2 regions of the Dorea longicatena genome follow, and region 2 is predicted to be linked to the other one. Evidence: riboswitches for the same ligand, from Rfam matches in the RefSeq annotation. Region 2 holds a riboswitch; the other holds the start of a gene.
What was found. A riboswitch is a leader RNA that binds a small molecule or an ion and turns the genes downstream of it on or off. The one in region 2 is predicted to bind FMN.

Region 1: another riboswitch for FMN. It lies ahead of NQ508_RS02650 (ECF transporter S component); the one in region 2 lies ahead of ribD (bifunctional diaminohydroxyphosphoribosylaminopyrimidine deaminase/5-amino-6-(5-phosphoribosylamino)uracil reductase RibD).

Annotation. Positions count from the first base shown of each region.
Region 1 is NZ_CP102280.1:539,966-555,009, forward strand. Features, by position in the region: gene NQ508_RS02635 (Tex family protein) at 1-1,026, shown strand, start outside; gene NQ508_RS02640 (YitT family protein) at 1,170-2,072, shown strand; gene ptsP (phosphoenolpyruvate--protein phosphotransferase) at 2,180-3,799, shown strand; FMN riboswitch at 3,844-4,012, shown strand; gene NQ508_RS02650 (ECF transporter S component) at 4,160-4,789, shown strand; gene NQ508_RS02655 (VOC family protein) at 5,517-5,885, opposite strand; gene tsaE (tRNA (adenosine(37)-N6)-threonylcarbamoyltransferase complex ATPase subunit type 1 TsaE) at 6,027-6,452, shown strand; gene tsaB (tRNA (adenosine(37)-N6)-threonylcarbamoyltransferase complex dimerization subunit type 1 TsaB) at 6,440-7,174, shown strand; gene NQ508_RS02670 (threonine aldolase family protein) at 7,167-8,201, shown strand; gene rimI (ribosomal protein S18-alanine N-acetyltransferase) at 8,195-8,635, shown strand; gene NQ508_RS02680 (hypothetical protein) at 8,803-9,039, shown strand; gene NQ508_RS02685 (ribonuclease Z) at 9,049-9,957, shown strand; gene tsaD (tRNA (adenosine(37)-N6)-threonylcarbamoyltransferase complex transferase subunit TsaD) at 9,968-10,996, shown strand; gene ispD (2-C-methyl-D-erythritol 4-phosphate cytidylyltransferase) at 11,035-11,754, shown strand; tRNA gene NQ508_RS02700 (tRNA-Ser) at 12,029-12,114, shown strand; tRNA gene NQ508_RS02705 (tRNA-Ser) at 12,274-12,363, shown strand; rRNA gene NQ508_RS02710 (16S ribosomal RNA) at 12,939-14,470, shown strand; rRNA gene rrf (5S ribosomal RNA) at 14,541-14,658, shown strand; tRNA gene NQ508_RS02720 (tRNA-Ile) at 14,670-14,743, shown strand; tRNA gene NQ508_RS02725 (tRNA-Ala) at 14,771-14,843, shown strand.
Region 2 is NZ_CP102280.1:334,656-349,699, reverse strand. Features, by position in the region: gene ribH (6,7-dimethyl-8-ribityllumazine synthase) at 1-445, opposite strand, end outside; gene NQ508_RS01690 (bifunctional 3,4-dihydroxy-2-butanone-4-phosphate synthase/GTP cyclohydrolase II) at 478-1,695, opposite strand; gene ribE (riboflavin synthase) at 1,714-2,367, opposite strand; gene ribD (bifunctional diaminohydroxyphosphoribosylaminopyrimidine deaminase/5-amino-6-(5-phosphoribosylamino)uracil reductase RibD) at 2,349-3,485, opposite strand; FMN riboswitch at 3,650-3,764, opposite strand; gene NQ508_RS01675 (alpha/beta fold hydrolase) at 4,022-4,945, opposite strand; gene NQ508_RS01670 (HD domain-containing protein) at 4,982-5,539, opposite strand; gene NQ508_RS01665 (C-GCAxxG-C-C family protein) at 5,536-5,991, opposite strand; gene NQ508_RS01660 (alpha/beta hydrolase) at 6,085-6,885, opposite strand; gene NQ508_RS01655 (NUDIX hydrolase) at 7,036-7,872, opposite strand; gene NQ508_RS01650 (hypothetical protein) at 8,097-8,798, opposite strand; gene NQ508_RS01645 (arsenate reductase family protein) at 8,822-9,163, opposite strand; gene NQ508_RS01640 (ATP-binding protein) at 9,177-10,217, opposite strand; gene NQ508_RS01635 (ATP-binding protein) at 10,442-10,813, opposite strand; gene NQ508_RS01630 (glycoside hydrolase family 32 protein) at 11,215-12,657, opposite strand; gene NQ508_RS01625 (PTS sucrose transporter subunit IIABC) at 12,679-14,598, opposite strand; gene NQ508_RS01620 (LacI family DNA-binding transcriptional regulator) at 14,792-15,044, opposite strand, start outside.

The DNA.
Region 1 (15,044 bases), 210 kb from region 2:
AATGGTACTGCATCCAGAGAGTCTGAGCAGTTCATTGTAGAACTGTTAAAAGAGATCCCGCAGAAAGTGCAGTATGTAATCGTAAATGAAGCAGGAGCTTCCGTGTATTCTGCAAGTAAGCTCGCATCAGAAGAATTTCCGAAATTTGATGTGGGACAGAGAAGTGCGACGTCTATTGCAAGAAGACTGCAGGATCCGCTGGCAGAGCTTGTAAAGATTGATCCGAAATCCATTGGTGTCGGACAGTATCAGCATGATATGAACCAGAAGAAATTAAGCGAAGCCTTATCCGGAGTTGTCGAAGATTGTGTAAATAAAGTCGGAGTTGACCTGAATACAGCATCCGCACCGTTACTTTCTTATATTTCAGGTATTTCCGGTGCGATTGCTAAGAGCATTGTGGCATACAGAGAAGAAAACGGAAGATTCACAGACAGAAAACAGCTTCTGAAGGTTGCAAAGCTTGGACCAAAGGCGTTCGAACAATGTGCCGGATTCATGAGAATACAGAACGGTACGAATCCGTTAGACGGAACCAGTGTACATCCGGAGTCTTATGAAGCTGCAGAAAAACTTCTGAAGAAACAGGGATTTTCACTGGAAGACATCAGCGGAGGAAAGCTTGCCGGACTTTCTCTTACGATCAAAGACTATGCAAGACTTGCAAAAGAACTGGAGATCGGAGAGATCACCCTCCGGGATATTGTGAAAGAACTGGAAAAACCGGGACGTGACCCGCGTGATGAGATGCCGAAACCGATCTTAAGAACAGATGTCTTAGATATGAAAGACTTAAAAGAAGGCATGATCCTTAAAGGAACCGTAAGAAATGTCATTGACTTTGGTGTGTTTGTAGATATCGGAGTGCACCAGGACGGACTGGTACACATTTCCGAGATTACGGATAAGAAATTCATTAAGCATCCGCTGGAAGTGGTAAGTGTTGGCGATATCGTGGATGTAAAAGTGATGAGCGTGGATCTTAAGAAGAAGAGAATCCAGCTTACGATGAAAGGAATTTCATAATCTGGAAAATGAAGAAAGAGAATCCACATTATTAATATAAAAATGTGGAAAACATGAGTTTACAGGCAGTTATATGGGGATAACTGTCTGTAACGGGTTATATGTATAATCGCAAAATAAAATACGGAGAGAGGATGGGACATATGAAAAAAAGTTGGGGAAAAACAATCAAAACTATTCTGGGTGTGCTGGTCGGTAATCTTGTACTGTCATTTGCTGTGGCTGCGTTTACCGTGCCAAATGGGATCATCATGGGAGGTGCAACCGGTATCGGTCTTACGATCAGCCATTATTTTCCGGTGAACCTGTCGCTGATCATTTTGGCAATCAATGCGGTGCTGTTCGTTCTCGGTGCAGTATTTCTGGGAAAGAAGTTTGCATTGACAACGATCATCAGTTCTTTTATTTATCCAATATTCCTGTCGATGGTACAGTCCATTCCGGGAATAGACAAAGTGACGGAGAATAATGCTATGCTTGCGGCATTATATGGAGGGGTCCTTCTTGGAATCGGTATCGGATTGGTGGTAAGAGTAGGTGCATCTACCGGTGGAACCGATATACTGGCACTTGTGTTACATAAATGGTTCCATGTCCCGGTAGCGGTATTTTTGTATATTGTAGATTTTTCGGTGCTGGGACTTCAGATGTTGTTTTCAGATTCGGAACAGATACTGTATGGTATTCTGAATTTATTTTTAAGTACGGTTGTGCTGAACCGGGTGATGCTTCTTGGAAAGTCACAGATCCAGTTATTTATAATTTCGGACAAATACAGAGAAATCCGTCAGAAAGTCTTAACGGATATTGATGCCGGAGTGACAATGGTAGACATCGAGACCGGTTATGGAGAACAGAAGCAGCAGGGCGTATTATGTGTCATCCACAGCAGAAAGCTGTATTCTGTAAAAGAGGCAATTCAGGAGATTGATCCGAAAGCATTTATCACGATCACGCAGATCAATGAGGTAAGAGGACGTGGATTTACAATGGAAAAGCTGCGTTACGACGAATTGAATCAAAACAAGAATGGAAATATGGGTTAAGAAAGTGCATGAATGCAGAATGAAAACAAAGTTACGAAAAACTAGACTTTACAGGTATTGTGAGTTAGAATGTTAACAAAGATTGAAGGAAGGACGAGGTATCATTTATGGAGAAATATACTGGCAAATCAATATTTAAAGGAATTGCAATTGGAAAAATATTGTTCTACCAGAAGGGAGAACAGCCTGTAAAACGTGTGAAAATAGAGGATACTGCAGAACAGATCAAACGTTACGAGGATGCACGTGCAAAGGCAGCAGAGCAGTTACAGGGACTGTACGAAAAAGCATTAAAAGAAGTCGGAGAAGCGAATGCTGCTGTATTTGAAGTACATCAGATGATGCTGGAAGATGATGATTATATTGATTCTGTTGTTAATATCATCGAGACACAGCAGGTAAACGCAGAATTTGCCGTTGCTACAACAGGAGATAACTTTGCGAAGATGTTTGCAGAGATGGAAGATGATTATTTCAAAGCAAGAGCAGCAGATGTAAAAGATATCTCGGAACGTATGGTAAATATCTTAAGTGGGAACGAAAGCGGTGGAGCCCTCGGTGATGAACCAGTGATCGTTGTGGCAGAAGACCTTGCACCGAGTGAGACTGTCCAGATGGACAAAGAGAAACTTCTTGCATTCGTAACCAGACTTGGATCTGCAAACTCACATACTGCAATCCTTGCAAGAACCATGAACATTCCGGCATTGATCGAAGTAGATATCAAAGAAGAATGGAATGGAAAGATGGCAGTCGTAGACGGCTACACAGGAACATTCTACATTGATCCGGACGAAGATATCTTAAAGAAAATGCAGGAAAAGAAAGAAGAAGACATCAAAGCAAGAGAACTTCTTCAGGAATTAAAGGGAAAAGAAGACGTAACTGTAGATGGAAAACACATCAAATTATATGCAAATATCGGTGGCGTAAAAGACGTTGCAAGCGTACTTGCCAATGATGCAGCCGGAATCGGTCTGTTCAGAAGTGAGTTCTTATATCTGGAAGCAGATAACTATCCGGATGAAGAAGCACAGTTCCAGGCATACAAGACGGTTGCAGAGAACATGGCAGGAAAGAAAGTAATCGTGCGTACACTGGATATCGGTGCAGACAAGCAGGTAGATTACTTCAACCTTGATCATGAAGAAAATCCGGCCATGGGATACCGTGCGATCCGTATCTGCCTGGATAGAAGAGATATCTTCCGTACACAGCTTCGCGCACTTCTCCGTGCAAGTGCATATGGTAACATCGGAATTATGTACCCGATGATCATCTCTGTAGATGAAGTAAAAGAGATTAAGAAAATCGTAGAGTCTATCAAGACAGAACTGACAGAAAAAGGAATCGAGTACGGTGAAGTTGAACAGGGTATTATGATCGAGACACCGGCAGCAGTGATGATCAGCGATCTTCTGGCAGAGGAAGTTGACTTCTTCAGTATCGGAACAAACGACCTGACTCAGTATACACTGGCAATTGACAGACAGAACAGCAAACTTGACAACATTTATGATTCACATCATCCGGCAGTGCTCCGCATGATCCAGAAGACGATCGAAAACGGACACAAAGCAGGATGCTGGGTTGGTATCTGCGGAGAACTTGGAGCAGATATGACTCTGACAGAGACATTCCTTAAGATGGGAATCGATGAATTGTCTGTATCTCCGACATTTGTTCTTCCAATCAGAAAACTGATCCGTGAGATGAGCACAAAATAATGGTTGCATAGACGGATATGCCGTACTATAATATAAGACGAAAGAAGATTCTTCGGGGCAGGGTGTGATTCCCAACCGGCGGTAAAGTCCGCGAACTGGTCATTTGAAGAATTTCTGGTCAGAGATATCTGAACAGATGTTATCAATGTGATGATCAGCCGATTTGGTGAGATTCCAGAACCGACAGTAAAGTCTGGATGAGAGAAGGATGATACGATATTTACAGGATTATCAGAATGATATGATTGCCTCGTTGCCCTTTGGGTGGCGGGGTTTTTGCTTGCTATGTGAATATTGTATGGTTCAAAATTAAGAAGTTTCTTCCTTTAGAATATAATTCGGTTTAAAGGAGAAAGAAAGATGAGTACAAAAGTAATGACAAGACAAAATGAAAAGAACAGAAACAAAATCAGGACAATGGCACAGATTGGTATGTTATCGGCAATCGCAACAGTATTGATGTTGTTCGAAATTCCGCTTCCGTTCGCTCCGTCCTTCTATGAGATAGATTTCAGCGAAGTACCGATTCTGATCGGAAGTTTTGCAATGGGACCACTCGCCGGAGCGGCAATAGAACTTATCAAGATCTTACTGAACTTTGCAATCAACGGAACTATGACAGCGGGAGTCGGAGAAATTGCAAACTTCCTGATTGGCTGTTCACTGGTTGTGCCGGCCGCATTGATCTACCATAAGAAACATACCAGAACCGGAGCAGTAGCCGGAATGGCAGCGGGAACCGTATTCATGACAGTAGTCGGATGTTTCCTGAATGCCTTCGTATTACTACCGGCATATGCCAAAGCATTCGGTATGCCGATCGACGGACTGGTTGGAATGGGAACGGCTGTGAATAAGCATATTACAGACCTTAAAACATTCGTGATACTGGCAGTTGGACCGTTCAATCTGCTGAAAGGTGTGTTGGTGTCTTTGATCGTGTTACTGGTTTATAAGAAGATTAGTCCGATATTGAAGATGAATGCGTAGGGGTGTTTCATTTATTATATGGTGGCTTACCCAGGGCCTGAATAAAAGTATAGGAGTGATTTCTGTGCTGATTCGATCATGGAGTAACTCTAGAGCAACAAAATTGTCCTAAAAGCAGTCCTGGAAAAATCAAAACTCGACATTCGTCTCAGACAATGATTTTTCCAGGACTAACGGCCAATTTTATTACTCAAGAGTTACTAACCATGACCTCATATGCACAGAAATCACTCCCATACTTTTATTCAGTCACGTTTTCGCATGCCATAATAAATGAAACAGTGGAACCGTAACCGTTGTGACACCGAAAGTTTGCTTATAAAACTGTTACCTACATAACTTGCAAGCAATAGTTTCTTACGGAGATACGGCGACAAAAAGCCAGAAAGTCAAGGGCCTTCACCACAACTTTCCGGCTACACACAAAGGTTACAGTCCCTCTGTTGAATTCATTATCATTGGCCTATCACGACATGAGAAAGACTTGGTATCCTGGTGCGGGCGTATATGGAGCGATGATTAGAAGTTGTTAGGGCGTCAGAATTTTCGTTACCCGGAATATGTGCCACTGTTTGAGCCGAATGGCGAGTTTTGTACATATTTCGGGTGTTTTTAGAAAATTCTGACGCCCTTATAACTTCTTCATCGTGGAATCTTAGCCCGCACCAGGATACCAAGTCTTTCTCATGGACCGGGGTAAGCCACGATAATCAATTAAATACAAATCTTACTCCGCCGGACAAATCTCCACCCAATACCCATCCGGATCATTAATGAAATAAATACCCATCTCCGGATTCTCAAAACAGACGCAATTCATCTCTTTATGGAATGCCAGTGCCGCGTCCATATCATCTGTCTGCATTGCCAGATGAATCTCATTGTCTCCGAGATCATAAGGTCTGTCCATATCGCGCAGCCATGTGAGCTCTAATTTGTGCGGGGTGGTATCATCTCCCATGAATACCAGCTTGAAGCTTCCGTCGGCAGCTTCTGTCTCTTTTGTAATCTTAAGTCCAAGTGCTTTCTTGTAGAATTCGATAGACTTGTCAAGATCAGCAACGTTAATGTTATTGTGATAAAATGTGAATTTCATACGTTTTCCTCCATTATTGATAAAAATTAATATATTTAAGCTGTTATCAGAAAGTATATCATGAGTAGCGGAAGAAAAAAAGATGTGTTATACTTAAAGATACTGAATACAGTGATTTCAAAAAATGGAAAGGGAGAGCTTATGATAATAGAGACAAACAGTGAGAAAGAGACTTGGGATCTGGGATTTAGTCTGGGTGAAAAAGCCTGTGCAGGACAGGTGTATACATTGGTGGGAGATCTGGGTGTCGGGAAGACGATATTTACCAAAGGTCTTGCCAAAGGACTGGGGATAGATGAACCGGTCAGCAGTCCTACATTTACCATTGTGCAGATCTATGATGAAGGAAGACTTCCCTTTTATCATTTTGATGTGTACCGAATCGGTGATGTGGAAGAGATGGATGAGATTGGCTATGAAGATTACATTTACGGAGAGGGCGTCAGCCTGATCGAGTGGGCTAATCTGATCGAAGAGATATTACCGGAACATTACACAGAGATTAAGATAGAAAAGGATCTGGAAAAAGGATTCGATTACCGGAGGATTACAATATGCGAATATTAGCATTAGACAGCTCAGGACTGGTCGCCAGTGTAGCTGTAGTAGAAGACGGGGCAGTGGATGACCAGGTCATTGCCGAATATACAGTCAATTATAAGAAGACACATTCACAGACATTACTTCCGATGCTGGACGAGATCGTGAAGATGACAGAACTGGATCTGCGTACCGTAGATGCGATAGCGGTAGCCGGAGGGCCGGGATCATTTACGGGACTTCGTATCGGTTCCGCAACGGCCAAGGGACTTGGACTTGCGCTTGAGAAACCGTTGATCCATATTCCGACACTGGAGGGACTTGCTTACAATCTGTGCGGAATCGCAGATGTTGTATGTCCGATCATGGATGCAAGACGCGGGCAGGTGTATGCGGGAATCTATGAATTTGACGGACAGAAGCTTCACATACTGGAAGACCAGATGGCAGTTCCGATAGAAGAACTGGGAGAAAAGCTGAAAAAATATTTAAAAGAAGGAAGAAGAGTAACCTTCCTTGGCGACGGGGTTCCTGTGCACAAGACAAAGATTAAAGAAGAGATCCTGCCGGGAGAAGCTGTTACATTTGCGCCGGCAAATATGAACCGGCAGAGAGCTGCATCCGTAGGAACACTGGGAATGCAGTATTATAAAGAAGGAAAGATCGAAACTGCAATGGAGCATGAACCGGATTATCTCCGTGTGTCTCAGGCAGAAAGAGAACGGAAGGAGAGACTGGGAAATGTATAGATTTCAGTGTGATTATACAGAAGGTGCCCATCCTGCAATTATGCAGCGGATGGTAGAGACAAATATGGAACAGACCGACGGATATGGACTGGATCCATACTGCGACAGCGCAAGACAGAAGATTAAGGATCTGTGTGAATGTCAGGATGCAGATGTGCATTTCCTGGTAGGCGGAACACAGACCAATACAACTGTGATCAGTGCGGCACTCCGTCCTTATCAGGGTGCAGTTGCAGCAGTAAGCGGACACATTAATGTGCATGAGACCGGAGCAATTGAAGCAACCGGACATAAAGTACTGCCGCTTCCAAGTGGAGACGGAAAGATCAGTGCCGTACAGGTAGACGAAATGTGTCATGCTCATTTTACAGATGGAAGTCAGGAGCATATGGTGCAGCCGGGAATGGTATATATTTCCCACCCTACAGAGAATGGAACACTGTATACAAAGAAAGAATTAATGGATCTGTATGAAGTGTGCAAGAAATATGACATGTTACTCTTCCTTGATGGAGCACGTCTTGGATATGGACTGATGGCAGAGACCAATGATATTACACTTACAGATCTTGCAAAATATACAGACGTATTCTATATCGGTGGAACCAAGGTAGGAGCGTTATTTGGTGAAGCTGTTGTGATCACGAATGAGGCATTAAAGAAGGATTTTCGCTACATGATCAAGCAGAATGGCGGAATGCTGGCAAAGGGCCGTCTTCTTGGCGTCCAGTTTGATACACTGTTTACAGATGACCTTTATTTTAAGATATCTGCACATGCAGATGAACTGGCAATGAAGCTTAAGAAGGTATTTCAGAAAAAAGGATATGGCCTGCGTTACGATTCCTATACGAATCAGCAGTTCCCGATCCTGCCGGACAGCCATATTGAGAAATTAAAAGAAAAATATGTGTTTGAATTCTGGGAGAAGGTATCGGATGCAGAAAGTGCGGTCAGATTCTGTACAAGCTGGGCAACAAAGCCGGAAGTGGTGGAAGAACTGATCAGAGACATTGAGGCATGTTAGAAAAGATATGTAAGGCAGAACTGTCGGATCTTCAGGATATTGCCGCGTTGGAAAGTGAAATATTCTCCGATGCATGGAGCCTGAAAAGTCTGGAAGAGACATGGAATCAGAAGAATGCAGTGATATTTGCAGCAAAGACAGAGGAGAAAATCGCAGGCTATCTCATTATCTATTACGTATTAGATGAAGGCGAGATCGCAAGGATCGCAATAGCTCCTTCTATGCGCAGACAAGGGGCTGCCGGACAAATGTTCCAGGAACTTGTGGCGTTTTGTGAGGAACAGCAGATAACAAGAATCATGTTGGAAGTAAGAGAAGGCAACGAAGCCGCCAGAAGATTTTATGAGAAATGTGGATTCACAGAAGATGGAATCCGTAAAAACTATTACGAGAATCCACAGGAAAATGCCATTTTGATGTCAAAGAATCTATAGGAAACAATGGTAATTCTTACAGCACTTTCCACTGGTCAGCATACAGATGGAAAGCTATAATATAGGCGTAACCGAGAGAACAAAAAGATAGAGAGTAATGAAAAGAGAACAATGTAACAGCAGAACAGCACCGGCAAAAACGGTGCCGGAATTACAGGAGGAACGGTATGCGCCAGTTTGAAGAACAGACAAAAAAAGTAAAAGAAGTTACAAGTATCGTATGTAATAAATGCGGCAGAGTGATTCCGGTGATAGAAGGGGTTCCCCAGGAAGATGTGCTGAGCGTGGACAAGCGATGGGGATATTTTTCTGACAAAGATAACCGGATGGATCATTTTGACCTTTGTGAAGCCTGTTATGATGAACTGACGGGCAGTTTTAAGATTAAACTGGAAGAAGAATAGAGGAAAATTATGTTAGATGTATGTTTGTTAGGAACCGGAGGGATGATGCCATTGCCATACAGGTGGCTTACATCCCTGATGGTGCGCTATAATGGAAGCAGCCTGTTGATCGACTGCGGAGAGGGAACGCAGATTGCGATCAAAGAAAAAGGCTGGAGTTTTAAACCAATCGACGTGATCTGCTTTACGCATTATCACGGGGATCATATCAGCGGACTTCCGGGCCTGCTTCTTACAATGGGAAATGCAGACCGTACCAAACCGCTTACATTAATCGGGCCAAAGGGGCTGGAACGGGTAGTAAATGCCCTGCGCGTGATCGCACCGGAGCTGCCGTTCCAGATTAAATATATGGAAATTACGGAAACCGAGCAGACATTCGAATTGAATGGCTACCGGTTAAAAGCATTTCGTGTGAATCACAACGTAACCTGTTATGGTTATACAATGGAGATCGACCGTGCAGGAAAATTCGATGTGGAAAGGGCGAAAGCGTCAAATATCCCACAGGAATACTGGGGACTTTTGCAAAAAGGTGAAACAATAGAGACTAAGAGGCACGTATATACACCGAATATGGTACTCGGGCCGGCAAGAAAGGGAATCAAGCTTACGTATACCACAGACACGAGACCGACGGAATCTATTAAGCAGAATGCAAAGCATTCCGATCTCTTCATCTGTGAAGGAATGTATGGCGAAAAGGATAAGCAGAAGAAGGCCAAAGAATATAAGCATATGACATTCTATGAAGCAGCACAGCTTGCAAAAGAAGCAGAAGTAAAAGAAATGTGGCTGACACATTATAGCCCGTCACTGACAAAACCAGAGGAATATATGGACGATGTCAAGGCAATATTCCCGAATTCAATCGCAGCAAAAGATAAGCGCTCGGTAGAACTGGTATTTGAAGATTAGGAGGGAAAATATGAGCGAGACAAAAGATGTATTAATACTGGCAATCGAAAGCTCCTGTGATGAGACAGCAGCGGCAGTTGTAAAAAATGGAAGAGAAGTACTGTCCAATGTCATTTCTTCACAGATTGCCCTGCATACATTGTATGGAGGTGTTGTGCCGGAGATTGCATCCAGAAAACATATAGAAAAGATTAATCAGGTCATTGAAGAAGCACTGAAAGAGGCAGAGGTAACACTGGACGATATCGACGCAATCGGTGTAACTTACGGACCGGGACTGGTAGGTGCACTCCTCGTAGGCGTGGCAGAAGCAAAGGCAATCGCATATGCAGCAGGTAAACCGCTGGTCGGAGTACATCATATCGAAGGGCATATCGCAGCCAATTTTATTGAACATAAAGAGTTAGAACCACCATTTTTCTCACTGGTAGTATCCGGAGGACATACCCATCTGGTTCGTGTGAAGGATTATGGAAAATTCGATATCATCGGAAGAACCAGAGATGATGCGGCAGGAGAAGCGTTTGACAAGGTGGCCCGTGCAATCGGACTTGGCTATCCGGGAGGACCGAAGATTGATAAAGTTGCAAAAGAAGGCAATCCGGATGCCATCGCATTTCCACGTGCAAATGTAGAAGACGCACCATATGACTTCAGTTTCAGTGGATTAAAATCCGCCGTTCTGAATTATATTAACGGATGCAAGATGAAGGGCGAAGAATACAACCAGGCAGATATCGCGGCTTCTTTCCAGAAAGCAGTCACCGATGTACTGGTTGCTAAAGCTATGCATGCAGTAGAAGAATATAAAGTAGACAAATTTGCCATCGCAGGCGGCGTAGCATCGAACAGTGCTCTTCGTGCGGCAATGAAAGAAGCATGTGAAAAACGAGGCGTGAAATTCTATTATCCGTCTCCGATTTTCTGTACCGATAATGCGGCTATGATTGGTGTGGCAGCTTATTATGAATATATGAATGGAACCAGAAGCGGATGGGATCTGAATGCAGTTCCGAATCTGAAGCTTGGCGAGCGTTAAAAAGGAAAAAAAGGCAAAATTAAGGCGGGAAAAAGTAAATGAAAAAGAGATGCATGGCAATCGTACTTTCGGCAGGGCAGGGGAAAAGAATGGGAACATCTATCCAGAAACAGTATATTGAGCTGTGTGGGAAACCCATCATCTGTTACTGTCTGGAAGCATTTGAAAAGTCAGAAATTATTGATGATGTGATCATGGTAGTCGGAGCCGGGCAGGAAGACTATGTGACCGAAGAAATTGTAAATAAATATCATTTTGGAAAAGTGCGCGCAGTAGTTTCGGGCGGTAAAGAACGCTATGACTCTGTCTGGAATGGATTGAAGGCTGTCCGTGACGGTATGGCGGGAGAAGAAGCGAAAGAAGGATATGTCTATATCCATGACGGCGCCAGACCGTTCGTAGACGAAGAGATTATAAAGAGGGCTTATACATGTGTGGAAGAAAACCGTGCATGTGTTGCCGGTATGCCAAGCAAGGATACGGTAAAGATCGTAGATGAAAATCAGTTTGCAGTTACTACACCTGCACGCAAATACGTATGGAATGTTCAGACCCCGCAGGTATTCGAGACAGCTCTTATTACACAGGCGTATGAGAAGCTGATGCAGCATGACAGAGAAAATGTAACCGATGATGCCATGGTAGTAGAACAGGAGATGCAGATTCCTGTGAAATTATTCGAGGGCTCTTATTGTAATATTAAGATTACGACACCGGAAGATCTGGAAACGGCGAAGGGATTTATTGAACATCAATAATCCTGTGCCGGGATCTGTGAATTGCCATGCATTTGGAAGAATTTGCCGATGGTGGGTTCTGCAGATATCAAAATATGCAATAGAAGCTGCAGATGGCAGGTTCTATGTATAAATAATGAAAAATAAGTGTATTTATAGATGAAAAATACAGGAAAATAAGAAAAATACAAAAAAATAAAAAAAGTTTGAAAAAGGTGTTGACGACAGTGAAAAGCTGTGATAGAATACATCTTGTCGCTGAGGTGATACGGAAGCGGCGGACAAGTAAATAGATGGAGAGGTATCGAAGTGGTCATAACGAGGCGGTCTTGAAAACCGTTTGTCCGAGAGGGCGCGTGGGTTCGAATCCCACCCTCTCCGCTTTATAAAAACTACCAAGTTTATCCTGGTAGTTTTTTATATGCCATAGTATGCAGGAAAAGTTGCCGATAGCAATTCTGTGTATGCAGGAAAGATATGTTGAGAAAGTGATATGCATAACAACGGGTTATGTATAAAACAATCGAGCAGTTTTTATTTGGAGAAATACCCAAGCTGGCCGAAGGGGCTCCCCTGGAAAGGGAGTAGGTCGTTAATAGCGGCGCGAGGGTTCAAATCCCTCTTTCTCCGTTTGGTTGATATATAAGCAGTATGAATAAAAAAGTTTAGAAAAACTTATTGACAAAGTTCGACTACTGTGATATATTAACTGAGTCGTTGTGTTAGACAAGGCCGTGAGGTAACAGAGTCGAAGCAGAAGACGGCGCTAACTGATTGGAAAACAGCAGGTAATGCTGAATGGTAATCAGAAATCTTCGGGAATTGCTCCTGAAAAAAAGAATAAAATAACAGTTGACAAACACAACTGATTATGATATTCTTAATAAGCTGTCGCTTGAGGCAAACGAATGTTTGACGAAAGGATAGCGGTCGAACAGCTGAAAAGCTGGTCGAAAAAAGATTAAAAAAGTTCTTGACAAACGTCAATGAATATGATAATCTAAATAAGCTGTTTCAAACAGCGAAGACAAAGAACCTTGATAATTAAACAATAGACAACAACCCTGAAAATTCTAAAGAGAATTATTCAGAACAGACATTTAATGTCGAACCTTAAAACAGTAAAGGGGATAAGAAAGCTAGTAGTTTTCTTGAACTGGAACGAACTTGATTTTTGAATCTGTGTTAAAGCAGGTTTGAGATATTTTTACGAGAGTTTGATCCTGGCTCAGGATGAACGCTGGCGGCGTGCTTAACACATGCAAGTCGAGCGAAGCACTTTGGAAAGATTCTTCGGATGATTTCCTTTGCGACTGAGCGGCGGACGGGTGAGTAACGCGTGGGTAACCTGCCTCATACAGGGGGATAACAGTTAGAAATGACTGCTAATACCGCATAAGACCACGGTACCGCATGGTACAGTGGTAAAAACTCCGGTGGTATGAGATGGACCCGCGTCTGATTAGGTAGTTGGTGGGGTAACGGCCTACCAAGCCGACGATCAGTAGCCGACCTGAGAGGGTGACCGGCCACATTGGGACTGAGACACGGCCCAGACTCCTACGGGAGGCAGCAGTGGGGAATATTGCACAATGGAGGAAACTCTGATGCAGCGACGCCGCGTGAAGGATGAAGTATTTCGGTATGTAAACTTCTATCAGCAGGGAAGAAAATGACGGTACCTGACTAAGAAGCCCCGGCTAACTACGTGCCAGCAGCCGCGGTAATACGTAGGGGGCAAGCGTTATCCGGATTTACTGGGTGTAAAGGGAGCGTAGACGGCACGGCAAGCCAGATGTGAAAGCCCGGGGCTCAACCCCGGGACTGCATTTGGAACTGCTGAGCTAGAGTGTCGGAGAGGCAAGTGGAATTCCTAGTGTAGCGGTGAAATGCGTAGATATTAGGAGGAACACCAGTGGCGAAGGCGGCTTGCTGGACGATGACTGACGTTGAGGCTCGAAAGCGTGGGGAGCAAACAGGATTAGATACCCTGGTAGTCCACGCCGTAAACGATGACTGCTAGGTGTCGGGTGGCAAAGCCATTCGGTGCCGCAGCTAACGCAATAAGCAGTCCACCTGGGGAGTACGTTCGCAAGAATGAAACTCAAAGGAATTGACGGGGACCCGCACAAGCGGTGGAGCATGTGGTTTAATTCGAAGCAACGCGAAGAACCTTACCTGATCTTGACATCCCGATGACCGCTTCGTAATGGAAGTTTTTCTTCGGAACATCGGTGACAGGTGGTGCATGGTTGTCGTCAGCTCGTGTCGTGAGATGTTGGGTTAAGTCCCGCAACGAGCGCAACCCCTATCTTCAGTAGCCAGCAGGTTAAGCTGGGCACTCTGGAGAGACTGCCAGGGATAACCTGGAGGAAGGTGGGGATGACGTCAAATCATCATGCCCCTTATGACCAGGGCTACACACGTGCTACAATGGCGTAAACAAAGAGAAGCGAACTCGCGAGGGTAAGCAAATCTCAAAAATAACGTCTCAGTTCGGATTGTAGTCTGCAACTCGACTACATGAAGCTGGAATCGCTAGTAATCGCAGATCAGAATGCTGCGGTGAATACGTTCCCGGGTCTTGTACACACCGCCCGTCACACCATGGGAGTCAGTAACGCCCGAAGTCAGTGACCCAACCGTAAGGAGGGAGCTGCCGAAGGTGGGACCGATAACTGGGGTGAAGTCGTAACAAGGTAGCCGTATCGGAAGGTGCGGCTGGATCACCTCCTTTCTAAGGAATAAAAGTAAGGGTTGTTATCTATTGTTTAGTTATTAAGGCTGTCAAAAGCTTAATAATGATTTTTGGTGGCGATGCGCTTAGGGGAAACACCCGTTCCCATACCGAACACGATGGTTAAGACCTAAGCGGCCGATGGTACTTCACTGGAGACGGTGCGGGAGAGTAGGTGGCCGCCAAATCTAAAAAAGATGGGCTTATAGCTCAGCTGGTTAGAGCGCACGCCTGATAAGCGTGAGGTCGGTGGTTCGAGTCCACTTAAGCCCACTTATAAGCCTAAAAATAATTGAATATGGGGGATTAGCTCAGTTGGGAGAGCGCCTGCCTTGCAAGCAGGAGGTCACGAGTTCGAATCTCGTATTCTCCACTTGATAATGAAGATTCATTATCATCTATGTACCTTGAAAATTGCATATAAGAAATAGAAATGATAAGATTTTTAAATATCTTAATCAAGACATCCGAGGTAATTGTTATAAACAGAGTAATAATTACTGTCTGAAGAAAACAGACTTAAATAAAATTGACCTTAAGCCAACGCCGATAACGCTATATCGGTGTAGCGATC
Region 2 (15,044 bases):
CAATTGCGGACAATGCACAGTCATATCCTTTATTTCCTGCTTTACTTCCTGCACGTGCGATAGCCTGTTCGATATTCTCTGTTGTGATTACTCCGAATAATACCGGAATTCCTGTTGCAAGTTCAACCTGCGCGATTCCTTTGGCCGATTCATTACACACCAGATCATAGTGGGAAGTATCCCCGCGGATAACTGCTCCCACGCAGATGACTGCATCATACTTTCCGGACTGTGCCATCTTCTGTGCAGTCAGCGGAATCTCAAATGCTCCCGGTACCCATGCAGCCGTAATGTTCTCTTCTTCTACCCCATGTCTTACCAGCCCGTCGACGGCTCCGCCCAATAACTTATTCACAATGATCTCATTGAATCTGGCAGCCACAATTCCGACTTTCATTCCCTCAGGTGCTACTACTTTTCCTTCTACTAAATTGATCTGTCTCATGATTTCTTCCTCCTGTTATTCATTAAATCTTTTTATAATTCTATTTCTTTGAAAATGTGTCCCATCTTTTCCTGTTTTGTCTTCATATATTTCAGATCATACTTCTGCGGTGGGATCTCCAGCGGTACTCTTTCATTGATCTTCAGCCCAAACCCACCAAGTCCATAGACTTTGTCCGGATTATTGGTCAGAAGTCTCAATGACTTCACTCCGAGATCCGATAATATCTGCGCTCCGATCCAGTACTCTCTGAGATCCGGTGCAAATCCCAACTTTACATTGGCCTCTACCGTATCATATCCCTGCTCCTGCAGTGCATATGCCTTGATCTTATTGAGCAGCCCGATTCCTCTGCCTTCCTGCCTCATGTAAAGAATGATTCCTCTGCCTTCTGCTTCTACCTGACGCATCGCTGTCTGAAGCTGCAGACCACAGTCACATCTGAGCGAGCCAAATGCATCACCTGTCAGGCACTCCGAATGTACCCTGCAAAGTACATCTTCACCGTCTCCGATATCACCTTTTACCAGTGCAAGGTGATGTTCTCCTGTAATATCATTGATATATCCGTGAAGTCTGAAATCTCCATACTGCGTCGGAAGGTCTGCAACCGCCTCTTCTTTTACATGTTTTTCATGGATTCTCATGTAATCCTGAAGATCACGGATCGTAATAAATGTAAGATTATGCTCTTTTGCAAGTTCCCACAACTGTGGTGTACGCATCATTGTGCCATCTTCTTTCATAATCTCACAACACACGCCGCATTCTTTCAATCCAGCCAGTCTCACCAGATCAGTCGTTGCCTCTGTGTGTCCGTTCCGCACCAGGACTCCGCCTTTTCTGGCAATGAGTGGAAATACATGTCCCGGTCTTCTGAAATCTTCCGGCTTCGCATCTTCATCCACACATTTCATGATTGTATAAGAACGTTCTGCTGCCGAAATACCTGTCGTTGTATCAACATGGTCCACTGCAACGGTAAATGCTGTGCTGTGATTATCGGTATTCTCCGCAACCATCGGTGGAAAGTTAAGCCTTGCTGCAATTTCCGCACTCATCGGTGTACAGATAAGCCCTTTCGCATAAGTCGCCATAAAATTGATATTCTCCTGTGTTGCAAACTCTGCTGCACATACCAGATCCCCTTCGTTCTCTCTGTCCGGATCATCTGTAACCAGAATAACCTTTCCTTCCCTCAGATCCCTTAGTGCCTCTTCGATTGTATTGTACTGATTGTTTTGTGACATTCTATTTATCCTCCTGTTCTAAAATCCGAATTCCTGCAAAAATTCCATCGTAATTCCGGATTCTTTTTTCTCTTCTTCACTCTTTCCAAGGCCTAACAGCCTTTCTACGTATTTTCCGATCACATCATTCTCAAGATTCACCGAATCGCCCGGCACTTTTTCCAAAAGCGTTGTTTCTTCTCCTGTATGCGGGATAACCGATACCTGAAATCCCTCTTCCTCTACTTTTGCCACCGTCAGGCTGATGCCATCTATACAGATGGAGCCTTTTTCTACGATCAGATGTAATATCTGCGGCGATGTTCCAATAGATACCCAGATGGCATTCTCCTCCCGGGTCAGAGACCGGATCACACCGGTTCCGTCAATATGACCGCTTACGATATGTCCTCCAAATCTTCCGTCTGCAGCCATCGCCCGTTCCAGATTCACCTGACTTCCGACTTTACAGCTTCCCAGACTGCTTCTCCTGATGGTCTCTGCCATCACATCTGCAGTAAATCCATCCGGCTGAAGTGATGTAACTGTCAGACACACTCCATTGACTGCGATACTGTCACCGATCTTCGTTCTTTCCAATACCTTCTTCGCCTTGACTGCCAGAACTCCCGACTCTCCGGTCAGCTGCATATAGCGGACCGATCCTTTCTCTTCTACGATTCCTGTAAACATGGCCCCTCCTGTTCTTTTTCACATACCTGACAGATTATCCTGATGTCTTCACCGATCCGGCAGATATCCGTACATTTCAGTTTCAATGCTTCTGATGGAAGTCCGATGCCGATTCCTTGCACCGGTGTCTTACTGTTCTTTCCGCCAAATAATTTTGGTGCGATAAAACAGTGTACCTCTTTTACAATTCCTGCCCGCAGTGCACTGTCGTTCAGCGTGCCCCCGCCTTCCAGCAGAATGCTGTCAATGCCCTCATTTCCAAGATATGTCATCAGCTTTTTAAGGTCTATCTGACCTTTTTCATCCGGACAGCAGACAGTATCCACGCCTTTCGCATGTAACCGTTCTATTTTTTCTGTTATTTCTTCGTTCTCTTCCCGTCCTGCATAAGCCACGATTGTCCGGTACTCTTTTGCACTTCTTACGATCTGGCTGTCAAGCGGTATCCTAAGACTGCTGTCGCATACTATTCTGACCGGACTTTTCCATCCTTCTACCCGGACATTCAACATCGGATCATCCGCAAGTACAGTCCCGATACCGGCCATAATACCCATATACCGGTGCCTCATATGCTGCACTTCCTGTCTGGCCGGTTCTCCTGTGATCCACTTCGATGCACCCGTCTTTGTCGCAATTTTCCCATCCAGTGTCATGGCATATTTCATCACTACATACGGTGTCTTCGTCGTAATATAATGGAAGAATACCGGGTTCAGACAGTCACATTCTTCCCGCATAAAATCCTGAACTACTGTAATTCCCGATTCACGCAATATCTGTGCACCTTTTCCTGCCACCTTTGGATTCGGATCCCTGGAACCAATCACCACTTTTTTAATCTTCTGTTCTATGATCGCTTCCGTACACGGCGGTGTCTTGCCATAATGACAGCATGGTTCCAGCGTAACATAGATTGTCGCACCCTCTGCCGATTCTGTAAGCGATGCGATTGCATTGCGCTCTGCATGAAGTTCTCCGCATTTTTTATGATAACCTTCCCCGATGATCCGGCCGTCTTTTACGATCACCGCACCTACCATCGGATTCGGATTTGTCCATCCTTCTCCCTTTTTTGCAAGCTGGATTGCCCGGAGCATGTATTCCTGATCCGTCATTTCTCTTCCTTCTTTCTTAGTTATACAAAAACCCCTGCAGGATACCTACAGGGGAAATGATCTGTTACATATAACTGACAAATGATCTGTTAACCAAAAAAGCTCTGAAATGGATCACCATCTCAGAGCTCAGACACTACATTCATCTATTAAAATAACTGTACCATCATCTTCTTTCATCCAGACTATACTGTCGGCTCCGGAATCACACCGGATCATGCCTCTCGGCCCGCGGGCTTTACCGCCGGTAGGGAATCGCACCCTGCCCTGAAGATTTCGTTTTTTTTATCATAATACTTTATATATCATTTGTAAAGCAAAAGATATCAATGCATTCCAATCAGAGATCAAAAAATAATTTTTTTCAAAAAGGACTCCGGGTTTCATAAAACCGGAGTCCCTGAAAATCAAATTTCCCTTACGTCTTTCTTATCTACACTGATCACGACAATCGCTATCACAAATGCTATTGTACTTTTTATGTCTTTATCTCTATGTTTTTTGAATTATAATCCTTCCCGACACCTAATACATTTTTATAATGCCTTGTCCATGAATGCAATAATACCCGCTTCGACTTCGTTCTTAATCTCAGCATAATTATGTATCTCGTGACGGTATCCCGAGTACAGCTTCGTCGTTACGTTATGTCCGGTCTGTACCAGCCAGTTACTTACCTGATATACACCGACACCATACTCACCTACCGGATCCTGATCTCCCGCAATATTATAGATTGGCATGTCTGTCGGCACTTTTTCGGCCCACTTTGTTCCCTCGATCTGTAACATCATCTGGATGAAATCATATACCGAACGGTTGCTGGTCGGTCTGGTAAATGCATCAAACGGATCATCGGCATGATCCCGCTGTACATACGGATCGGCACAGATCCACTCATTTCCGATGCTGACCTCTCCACAGCGCTCACACATCCATCCCATCAGTTCTCCGGTATATGACGGATCGGATTCTTCTCCATGTCCTGCATCGATCGCTTCTTTTAATTTCTTTCCCGTCTCTTCTGCCCCGCGGAAGATTCCCGTTGTTCCGCAGATAGTTGCCCCGGCCAGTTCGTCCCCGTATTTTGCAATGAAATCTCTTGTGATAAAAGATCCCATGCTGTGTCCGAATAAGAAATATGGCAGATCCGGATATTTTTCACACACGATTCCTTTCAATGTATGCTCGTCTTCCATCATTGTATGCGGTCCTTTGTCTCCCCAGTCGCCCCACACATTATTGACCATTGCTGTCTTCCCATGTCCTACATGATCGTCTGCTGCCACGATATAACCCGCATCCATGAAGGCAGATATCATGTGCAGATAACGTCTGGAATGTTCCCCAAATCCGTGGATCACCTGGACGATTCCCTTCGGTTTGCAAGCCGGAACATAGATCCATCCCTGGACCTGGTCACGTCCGTTGTAGGACGCAAAAGATACTTCGTGTAACATAATGTATTCCTCCTTTTCTATCTTATCCGTACGATTTTAGATTCTTTTATTCTGTACGGTTATAAGCTGTTCTTCAAAAATCCTCTGGTATTCTTCTTCCACCTCACCAAATGCTCTGACCTCATACCTCAGATCAATATGCAATTCGGGCGCTTCGCTCTCCTGTTTCTCTCCCAGAAGAAACGTCAGATCATACCATAGCATTGCCTTATCAATCGCATTCAACTGCATCTTCTCTTCCGGTGTCAGGTCCGAACCGAGAAATTTTTCATAAATCATAGAAAGCATACGTTCTTCGCGTTCATTATATTCCGGCAGTTCCTTCTTAAAAGGCGACGGAACATCCGACATATAACACTCGCTTGCATCGTGAAGCAGGCATGCAAGCACCATCCTATCCGACAGACCTCTCGCCTTTGCCTCTTTTGCACAGCAAATGCAATGTTCCCCGACCGACCAGAACATCTTCACATGACCATTTCCTCTGCATATCAGGGACAGCGCATGTGCAATGTCTGCTATGTCAAATAACTCCGGATCCGGTTCTGTTGGTTTAAAATGTTTTCCTGTGTAGGTCGTAATGTATTCACTCATTTTCTTTTCTGCTCTTTCACATACTCTTCCAGAATCTCCGCTGCCCTTCTGCATGCTTTCACACAAGGTCTGCTCTGATAATACGCTTCCGTTCTGACCGCAGGCTCTTCCAGATCTTCGCCCTTCTCCAGCCCGAGAAGTTCCCGGCAGATCAGGCTTCCTTCCGAAGCTTCAAAGGATCCACAAAGCTTCTGCACAAGTACATAAAGCTGCTTTTTCCCCGCCGCATCTTTCGGATCGTCATATCCGTACAGATCACCGATTACCATGACCATTCCTGTCACGGCTCCGCATACCTCACGCAGCTTGCCAAATCCCGCTCCGAACGGGCTTGCTTTTTTTGCTGCCTCTTCCACTGTTATTCCCAGTTCTTCCGCAAATGCTGCATAGACCGACTGGCTGCAGTTGTAGCCTGTGCGGAAGAGGGATTCTGCTTTGTCTGCTTTGTTCATTGATTTTCACCTCCGGTTGTAATAACATAATCTGTCACACTGTTCTTCTATACTGATTATGATACCATGAAACCTTAACACCCTCAACTTATATTATAAGCCACTTTTCACTCCAAACATCCATTTCACGCCCTTAGCCAGCCTTTTCCCCGCATCTGCAAAATGCCCTCCCGCATTCCACTCTAAAACCACGGATTCCACCATCGAGTCCTCCTGTAACAGCCCTTCCTGCGCCCTGGTCCTGTCACCGACCGCTGCCATTACTTTGTTCTTCGCCTTCTCTTCCTTTCCGCCAAGGCTCAGATACACGCTACATTTACTCTGAATCACATGATTCCTCACATAATGGTCCCAGTCCGGGAACCACAACGAACCCGAACAGCATACAATTCCAGAAAACACGTCACTTTCATAAGCTGCCCATAGCGCGAATAATCCGGCAAGCGAATATCCCATCAGCCAATGTTCCCTGTCTTTCACACCAAAAGTCCGGTCAATATGTGGCACACATTCCTCTGTCAGCCATCTCAGCGTCTTCAGACCTTGTCCGGCGAAGCCTTCCTTCCCGAATACCGCCGCTGCTTCCCAAGGCGAAAAATCCCGATTCCAGTCTTCCACCTGAAATGCGACGAGCAGGAAATTTTGTTCCGGCACAAGTTCCAGTAGAGATTCCCACAGATGTTCTACTTCGTTCTGCTGATGTGGATACATACCCCAGAAGATAACCGGGCCGCCGGTTCCGTTCTGAGCGAGATGTAGTTTGATTCCGTTTATTGACATATCCTGAATCATCCCGGCACTCCTGCCGCTCTTTTCTTTTGTTAGCTCCGTTGTAAGCATTTGCTTTTTCTCTTTATCTTCCATCTGCAATTCTCCTAAATTACAAAGATTCATCTTTATTAATCTCTTCCATATACCCGGCTGTAACAATGCCTGCCGGCAATGCCACAATTGCTCTAAATGTTCTTTTTTCCAAAATTATGAAAAGTATCAAGAATAAAAATTTCATCATTAGTATGCACAGCCCTTTCTTCTTACTAAAGTTTATCTTTTCTCCCGATACAACTTCGCCGGCCGATGCCCGGCATCCCCCGTCATCTCCCCGGTATCTTCTACCAGATCAGCCACTTTTCTTCGAAACGCCGGAACCAGAAGCTTCGTATCCAGCACCGTCTCATGAATCTGCTGCAATTCTCTCAATGTAAACTTCTCCGGTAAAAGCCGGAACGCTATATGCGTCTCCGTAATCCACTTGCGAAGCTGTACGATTGCATCTGCAAGAATCAGCTCGTGGTCAAATGCAAGGTCATCACTTTCTATCGTCTTGAATTTCTTCTTTACATCCCACTTCGAAGTTGTCTCTTCTAATCTTGCATGAAGCTTCTCATCCCCATGTGTCAGACACAGATTCCATATACCGGCTTCTTCCTGAAATGACACATCAAACCACTTTGCATCTGAAGCATCATCTCCTGCCTGGATTATTTCCTGTCCAGCATTGACAAGTGCCATGTATCCATTGCTGATCACCCATCTTCTCGGATCACGGTCTGGATTGCTGTAGGTACCGAACTGTTCCAGGAAATTACAGTTGCAGTTTGTCTCTTCTTTTAATTCACGTTCTGCGGCTTCGCCGATGGTTTCCTTCGGACCAACGAATCCGCCCGGAAGGGCATAACAGCCTTCATATGGTGCCGCACCTCTCTGGATTAAAAGTACCTTTAACTCTTTCTCGGCTATTTTTCTGTAATTATCTTCTTCTTTGTCAAACATTCCGAAAATGACGATATCTGCAGTTACGGATGGTTTTGGATATTTTGAATCATCGTAAGTCTTTACAAATTCTTCGTTAGCCTTTTGCATTTCTGATTTTTTCCGCATGATTACTACCTCTTTCTTTTTTCGTCCTATATTATTATCTTTATGTTAGTATCGCTTTGATAGTATGTCAATATATAAATTTACGCACACGAAAAATGTCATCTCATCTTCTAACGTTCTTCGTGTACGTTTATCCTCTTCAGATACTTCACTACCTTGCTTATTTGTTTTTACTGAATCTTTTCACATATACTCTTTACACATATCTCTTTACGTATATCTTTTTACGTATACTTCTTCCGTGACAACCATTTCTGATCGATACACTTCACTTCCCCATCAAACCGGATATGTAAATGCACCCCGCCAGATCTCTGATTAATCTTCTCCACAATTCCATGTCCGAATTTCGGATGTGTCACTGCATCGCCAAGCTTATACTGAACCACTTCATCTTTTTTCTTCTGTGCAGTCTTCAGTTGCTGATAAGTATCCCGGACCGGCACGGACTTATCATGAATCCTGTTCTTTAATACTTTATCGTAGTCATGATTCATAAGCGCTTCGCCCGCCTTATAATACGGCGTCGGCGCCGCTCCGATTAGAGAACAGCAGTATTTCCAAGCACTTCCGTGTGTTCCCGCCTGCCATTTATACTTTTCGGGAATCTGCATATTGTACTGCATGTAATGGGCGTATTCGTGTTTGAATAAATCTATGCGATCCTCTTTGGACAGCGGATTCTTCACACCATATGCAATAAACAACAGCGAAAAATGAAAATGCTCTTTTTCATGTGCACTTCGTCTAGTGTAAGATCCCAGTGTGTCCGTGTCATATCCAAATGTTATCGGCACTTTTGCACCATTCAAATGGAGTTTTCTGTCCAGTTCTTCATATAGATTTTGTATTAATGCCCGTAAAATCGGGATTTCTTTCTGCAAGCGTTGTCGCAGGAATTGGTCTTCTCGGTTGTAATATGTCATCTTCTCGCACTCTCCATATGCATCTATTTCCAATTCTTCCACACATCCGGCCGATATCCTACCGTTGCCTGCTTTCCATTACGAACAATCGGTGTCTTGATCATCTTTTGATTTTCCAAAATCTTTTCTGCTTTATCTTCCTCTGCAAGATAAGTAATCAACGCAAGCAGATCTTTATCCTTGCACTCCTGATCGATCAGTTTTTCATATCCTCCGACAGCCTGGCATACCGAATTGAATTCACCTTTACTCAGACCTTTTTCTTTCATATCTACGAACTGGTATTTAATTCCGCGCTCTTTGAAAAAGCGTTCTGCTTTTTTGCTGTCGAAGCTTTTCTTGATTCCGAATATTTGTATGTTCATCCTTGTTCCTCTCTCATTCTTCTCTTTCTACGCTATAATATAACTGTTTTGGACTCTTTGGCTTATCTGGAATACTCAACTTAATTACGCCAGCTTCTACTAATGGATTTACATACGTCTGTATAGCATAAGTAACAGAATTTAAACCCAGATAATCACAAATTTCCTTTCTTGTACGCGGTGTTTTACAAAATACTATTAAATTATTTGTTTCTTCATCATTTGACATATCTTCATAATCATTCTTTGATTCTTTATATAGTTTTACAATAAAACTTCCTCTTTCATCCAAGAATTCTGGCTGTCTTAAGTTATATTTCTCCATTTCCATCCGGATTGTTGGAATTCCCGAATACCTGTTTTCTGTTATTCCCAATGTTTCAAGTGCCGATGCAAGTACCGGATTTCTTGTATCCGGTTGAATTTTTCCTAATTGGTCAATAGTGATTCTTCCATATAATCCACCTGGATTATGTATTTCAATCCTGTCTTCAAACATTATAAGTTGAATCGGCATTCCTTCTGTATGAATACTATAATCACGATGTACTAATGCATTTATAATAGCTTCTCTAACCGCTGTTATTGGATAGTCTGTTCTGTCAGTTCTTCGTCCGGTTGTCGGACTTATAATTGTCTTTGTCCGCATATTGCGTTTCACAAATAATAATGCCTCATCCAACATTTCCGGAATTGTTCCTTCTATTCTCTGATTATCCGAGAATCTTTCCCCCATGTCGCCAAGACTTCCTATTGTTCTCCCAGGAATTACAATTGCCGTAATACACAATTGTGGAAAATATGCCTGTGGATATGGACTAAAAAGCAAAGTCGCACTAAGCGTTACTTTCTCTCCTCGCTTTATGCTCATAAGTTCATAAATACTTTCATTATCAAGTGTTGCTAATCTTTGTTTTCCTCTCTTTAACAGTTCAACATAACGATTCAGTTCTTCCTGATCCAATGACATTACTGTTACTCTCGGAACCTCACGGATATCGTCTTGATATTTTCTTCTATATGCTTCATAACTATATATTTCGTATTCTGTCATCGGTTCATTACTATCCCCAATACGGGTATAGGACCCCTTCAACCTTCCACGTCCTTGATAATAGCAAGGTCTGTCTGCCAAATCTATTCCGGGAATTTCAGCAGAAACACTATATTTAAGTTTATGCAAGAAACTTGCATATTCCGCAAAAACAGAGCACTCGCTCCGCATGAGCGGAGCGCTGTTCCGCTAGGAACGGATCATTGCCCTGTTTGTTAATAAAGTTACTTGCTTTCTACACGTCTATCGCGACCTGGAAAGTCTAATCGATATGCTTTAGAGGTCATGCGGCTGAGACATGCATCTGCATATGTGTTATCACCAAACAATTGGTACCAGTTCGCTACTGGCATCTGCGAGATGATGACTGTTGATTTTCGGCAATCTCTAGCTTCGATGATTTCAAAGAGATCACGGCACTTGTCAAGATTTAAGTCCATCAATCCAAAATCATCTATAACAAGAAGATCATAACCGGCCATCTTGTTTGAATACTCATAGTAATTATCTTCACTATGCGCATGGGCGGATTCTTGAAGCAGATAAGAGTGCTTGATCCGATTCGAAAACGATCCATAACAGATCTGGTTGGGCACTTATTCAGACGCATCTGAATAGCACCAATAATAGTGTTGTAGTCCTGCATAAAAATGCCTCCTTTCGTAATCTAAAAATAATGACTACGAAAAAACTATAACACTTTATAAGAATGCGTGATCCGACGAAGCGGAAAAGTGTTCCGTTACGACCTGAAAAACTGATCCGTTGCTAGCGGAATCGGTGATCCGATGAAGCGGAATTTGCAGTCAGATACAAAAAACTTGCCACCTGCTACTTCTTACAAATGCATGGCAATACATAAAACTTGCCACTGACAGCATCTCTTGCATACTATGGTATAAAAAATGTGGACTGGCACCTCTTTTTTCAGGAACCTGTCCACATTTTTATTTTCTTTTCCGTATATTCACCTGTTATATCTTATGCAGTCCGGAATCTATTTTTTATATTCAACCTCGAATGATCCAAGTTCATATCCATGAACGCTTCCCTTTACCTCTCTGGATACAAGCTCTACTTTCTGTTCAAGATGTTCACTATATACTCTTGTTGTCAGAACCGTTTCCCCGTTATTAATGAATATCTCAATGGCTGATGTATCCGAAAAGATGGTAATATCCGAAAGCTCTTCCACCTTAGCAAAGCGCTGCTTTCTTCCACGTCCGCTTTCTCCCATCGATAAGGTAAAAAGCCCGTCCTTCCAGCTTATTGTAACATCTTCACGAAGCTTAAGCTCCAGATTTTTTGCTTCTTCCACGTCAAGTCTCAGTTCAAAACAGCAGTCCGCAGGCGCCCACTTTGTAAATGCTTCCAGCTCGCAGGTAAATGCATTTTTACGCAGATCTTTCATCTCCTTTAATGGATGCTGTAAGATCTTTCCATCTTTCCATTCCAGTTCTCTTGGCATGGTAAGTGCATGGATCCAGTCATATGCAACCGTTGCATCATTATCATAATCTGCATCCGGAATCCCCATCCAGCCAATCAGGATTCTTCTACCCGCTTCATCTGCAAATGTCTGTGTCGCATAGATGTCAAATCCTTTGTCAAATTCCTGAAATTTTCCAAAGCTGTATGATTTGTTCTTCAGGTCAAACTCTACCGGAAAATATCCACACTGGTACACATTCTGGTAATCATATCCCTTCTGATCTACTCCCTGTGGACAGCATGTCATAATCTGCTGGCCGTCAATCTCGAACAGATCCGGGCATTCCCACATATAACCAAATGGCTTTGCTGTCCGCACCGTATCGTACCATTTCCAGTGTTCCAGATCGTCGGAACAAAACAAAAGTGCACAGCCATAAGATTCCGCATCACGGCCTCCCTGGATCATATAATAACGGCCGTCTTTTTTATAGATTTTTGGATCTCTGACATGCTTGGACATATTCACCGGATAATCATCATTGGTCATTACAAGCTTCTTGTATGCAATATTCTTTCCATCCGGACTGAATACGTGAATCGTATTCTGTTCCCGTCCATTCATGATATAATCATAATCTTTATCCCAGAGTTTTACATTTCCTGTGTAAAAATAGTGAATTCCATCTTCACAGGTATAGGCTGATCCGCTATATACACCGTCTCTGTCCCATTCTTCGTCCGGATAAAGGAACGGCTCTTCTTCTTTATAATGAATCCAATCCTTTGTTGTGTAATGTCCCCAAAGCTTCGTTCCCCATCCGGCAAGAAATGGTGTATATTGGAAATAAATATGATTCACACCCTGAAATTCACACAGACCATTCGGATCATTCATCCAGCCTGTCGGCGGCATCATATGAAAGTGAAGTCTGTTTTTATCTTTTTTTACATTCTCCCTCATACTTTCATGCTTCGGATATTCTGTTAAATATGTCTCTTTGTTCATCTGTTCCTGTCCACCTTATCCTTACACGATTTCAGCCATCTTATCATTTTTTGCAATATGTTTTTCTTCTGTTTTGATGGTCTTTCCTTCCGGAAGCTCTGTGAAGATAACAAGAATCTCCGGAGAGTATCCATGCTTCTTCACCAGGTCGATGTCAAATCTGATAAGTGCTTCTTCTGCTGTTACTTCCTGTCCTTCTTTTACAAGTGTCTCAAATCCTTCACCGTTCATATTGACGGTATCTACCCCGCAGTGAATCAGGATCTCTGCTCCATCTGCAGTTGTAAGTCCGATTGCATGTCCGGTTGGATATACGAGTGATACGGTTGCCTTACATGGTGCCATAACGGTTCCGTCTTCCGGAAAGATAACGACACCGTCTCCAAGTACCTTGTTTGCAAATGTCGGATCTGTCGATGCTTCGATATCTTTTACTGTTCCCTCTGCTGCTGCATAGACTGCACCAGGCTCTTCTGTAATAACTGCCTTTGTTGTATCATTTTCTTTTGTATCGTTCTTTTTGTCATTTTTATTCTTATCCGGTGCTGACCACATTTTTCCAAAGATGACTGTACATACAAATCCAATCATAATCGCGATTGCATGTGCAATGATGTAGTTAATGTACCCGTGATGTGCCGGATTAGCAATTGCCATTCCAGGAAGTGCAGTTGTACCGAATCCAAGAGCAGTAAGCTTTGAATAGTATACATATGCACCTGCAACTGCACCACCGATACATCCACCGATCAGTGGAAACTTGTAACGTAAGTTTACTCCGAAGATTGCCGGTTCACTGATACCAAATAATGTCGAGCAGAAACTTGGAATACAAAGCTCTCTGGCTTTTAAGTTCTTCCAGTTCAGGGAAAGATAACCAAGTACCGCACCACTTTGTCCAAATAAAGCTACAGACATCAGTGGATTTAAAAAGTTTGTTCCTGTCGATGCAATAAGCTGTGCTTCTACCGCACCGATAATGTGATGAAGACCTGTGATAACTACGATCTGCTGAACTCCGGCAAATAACGCATACCCGAATGCTCCCAGATGTTCTGTACCCCACATCAGTCCGTCTGTGATTCCATTAGAAAGAATTCGTCCTGCCGGACCTACAAGTGTAAAAAGTAATACCGTAGAGATAAATACTGTCAGCATTGGTGCAACCAGAAGCTTGATTACATCCGGAATTACCTTATTGAAGAATTTATCCAGTTTTGCAACTACAAATCCCATCATAAGCGCGATGATGATTCCTCCCTGGAATCCTACCATCTCAATCTTCAGTCCGAACAGACGGATAACTTCTATATCAACGGTTCCCTGTGCAGCCTGGTAAGCATTGGCAAGAGAACTGTCTAACATGATTGCTCCGATTACCATACCAAGAACCGGATTCCCGCCAAATCTTTTTACGGCTGAATAGCATACTGCCATTGGAAGGATTGCAAAGATACCTGTAGACGCAAGACTTACCAGCCGGTTGATCGCATATAAGGTATCATGTGTCTTTACTACTTCAAGTCCGCCAAGGACGCTTGTAATTCCCATCAGAAGGGCTGCTGCAAGAAGTGCCGGCATGATTCCGATAAATACATCAGATAACGCTTTGATCACTGCCTGAAGTGGATTCTGCCTCTTCGCACTTTCTTCCTTCAGATCTCCCAGTGACATATTCTGTGTATTCGTATACTCGGCAAATACCTCATATACATCATTCACTGTTCCAGCTCCCAGGATCAGCTGTAACTGATTACCTGCTATGAACGCACCTTTTACTTTGTCGATATCTTCCAGTTTTTCAATATCTGCAAGATCATTATCTTTCAATACGATCCTGAGTCTGGTTGCACAGTGTGCTGTTCCCTGGATATTATCCATTCCACCAATATTGGCTACGATCTGTTTTGATATTTCCAGATACTCATTGTTCTTTCCCATTTCTCTTCTCCTTGTATTGTTTTGTTTTGGAACCGGTTCCGTTCCTATGTTTTTATTATATACATCAGCTTTTGTATGTCAACACAAAACGTCACTGCACTTTCATTTTTGGAAACGGTTCCAAAAATTGATATCTAAATTTGTCTATATTGCACAAAAGCAGGTCTGTCAAATTGACAGATCCGCCTGATTCTCAGTTCTCTTTTACACTTTTTCTTTCTATAATTTCATACGGGTTGACCTGAAGCGGGCTTACCGGCTTTCCTAAAATCATCTGGATCATCGACTCAGCACTGATCTCCCCCCAGTTCTTCCAGTCAAATTTTACCGTCGTAAGTGGCGGCTGTAACAGTTCTCCTGCTTCGTAATCGCCAAATCCTACCACGGATACTTCTTCCGGTATCCGTATACCTTTCTCTGACATTACTTTGTACACGCCAAATGCG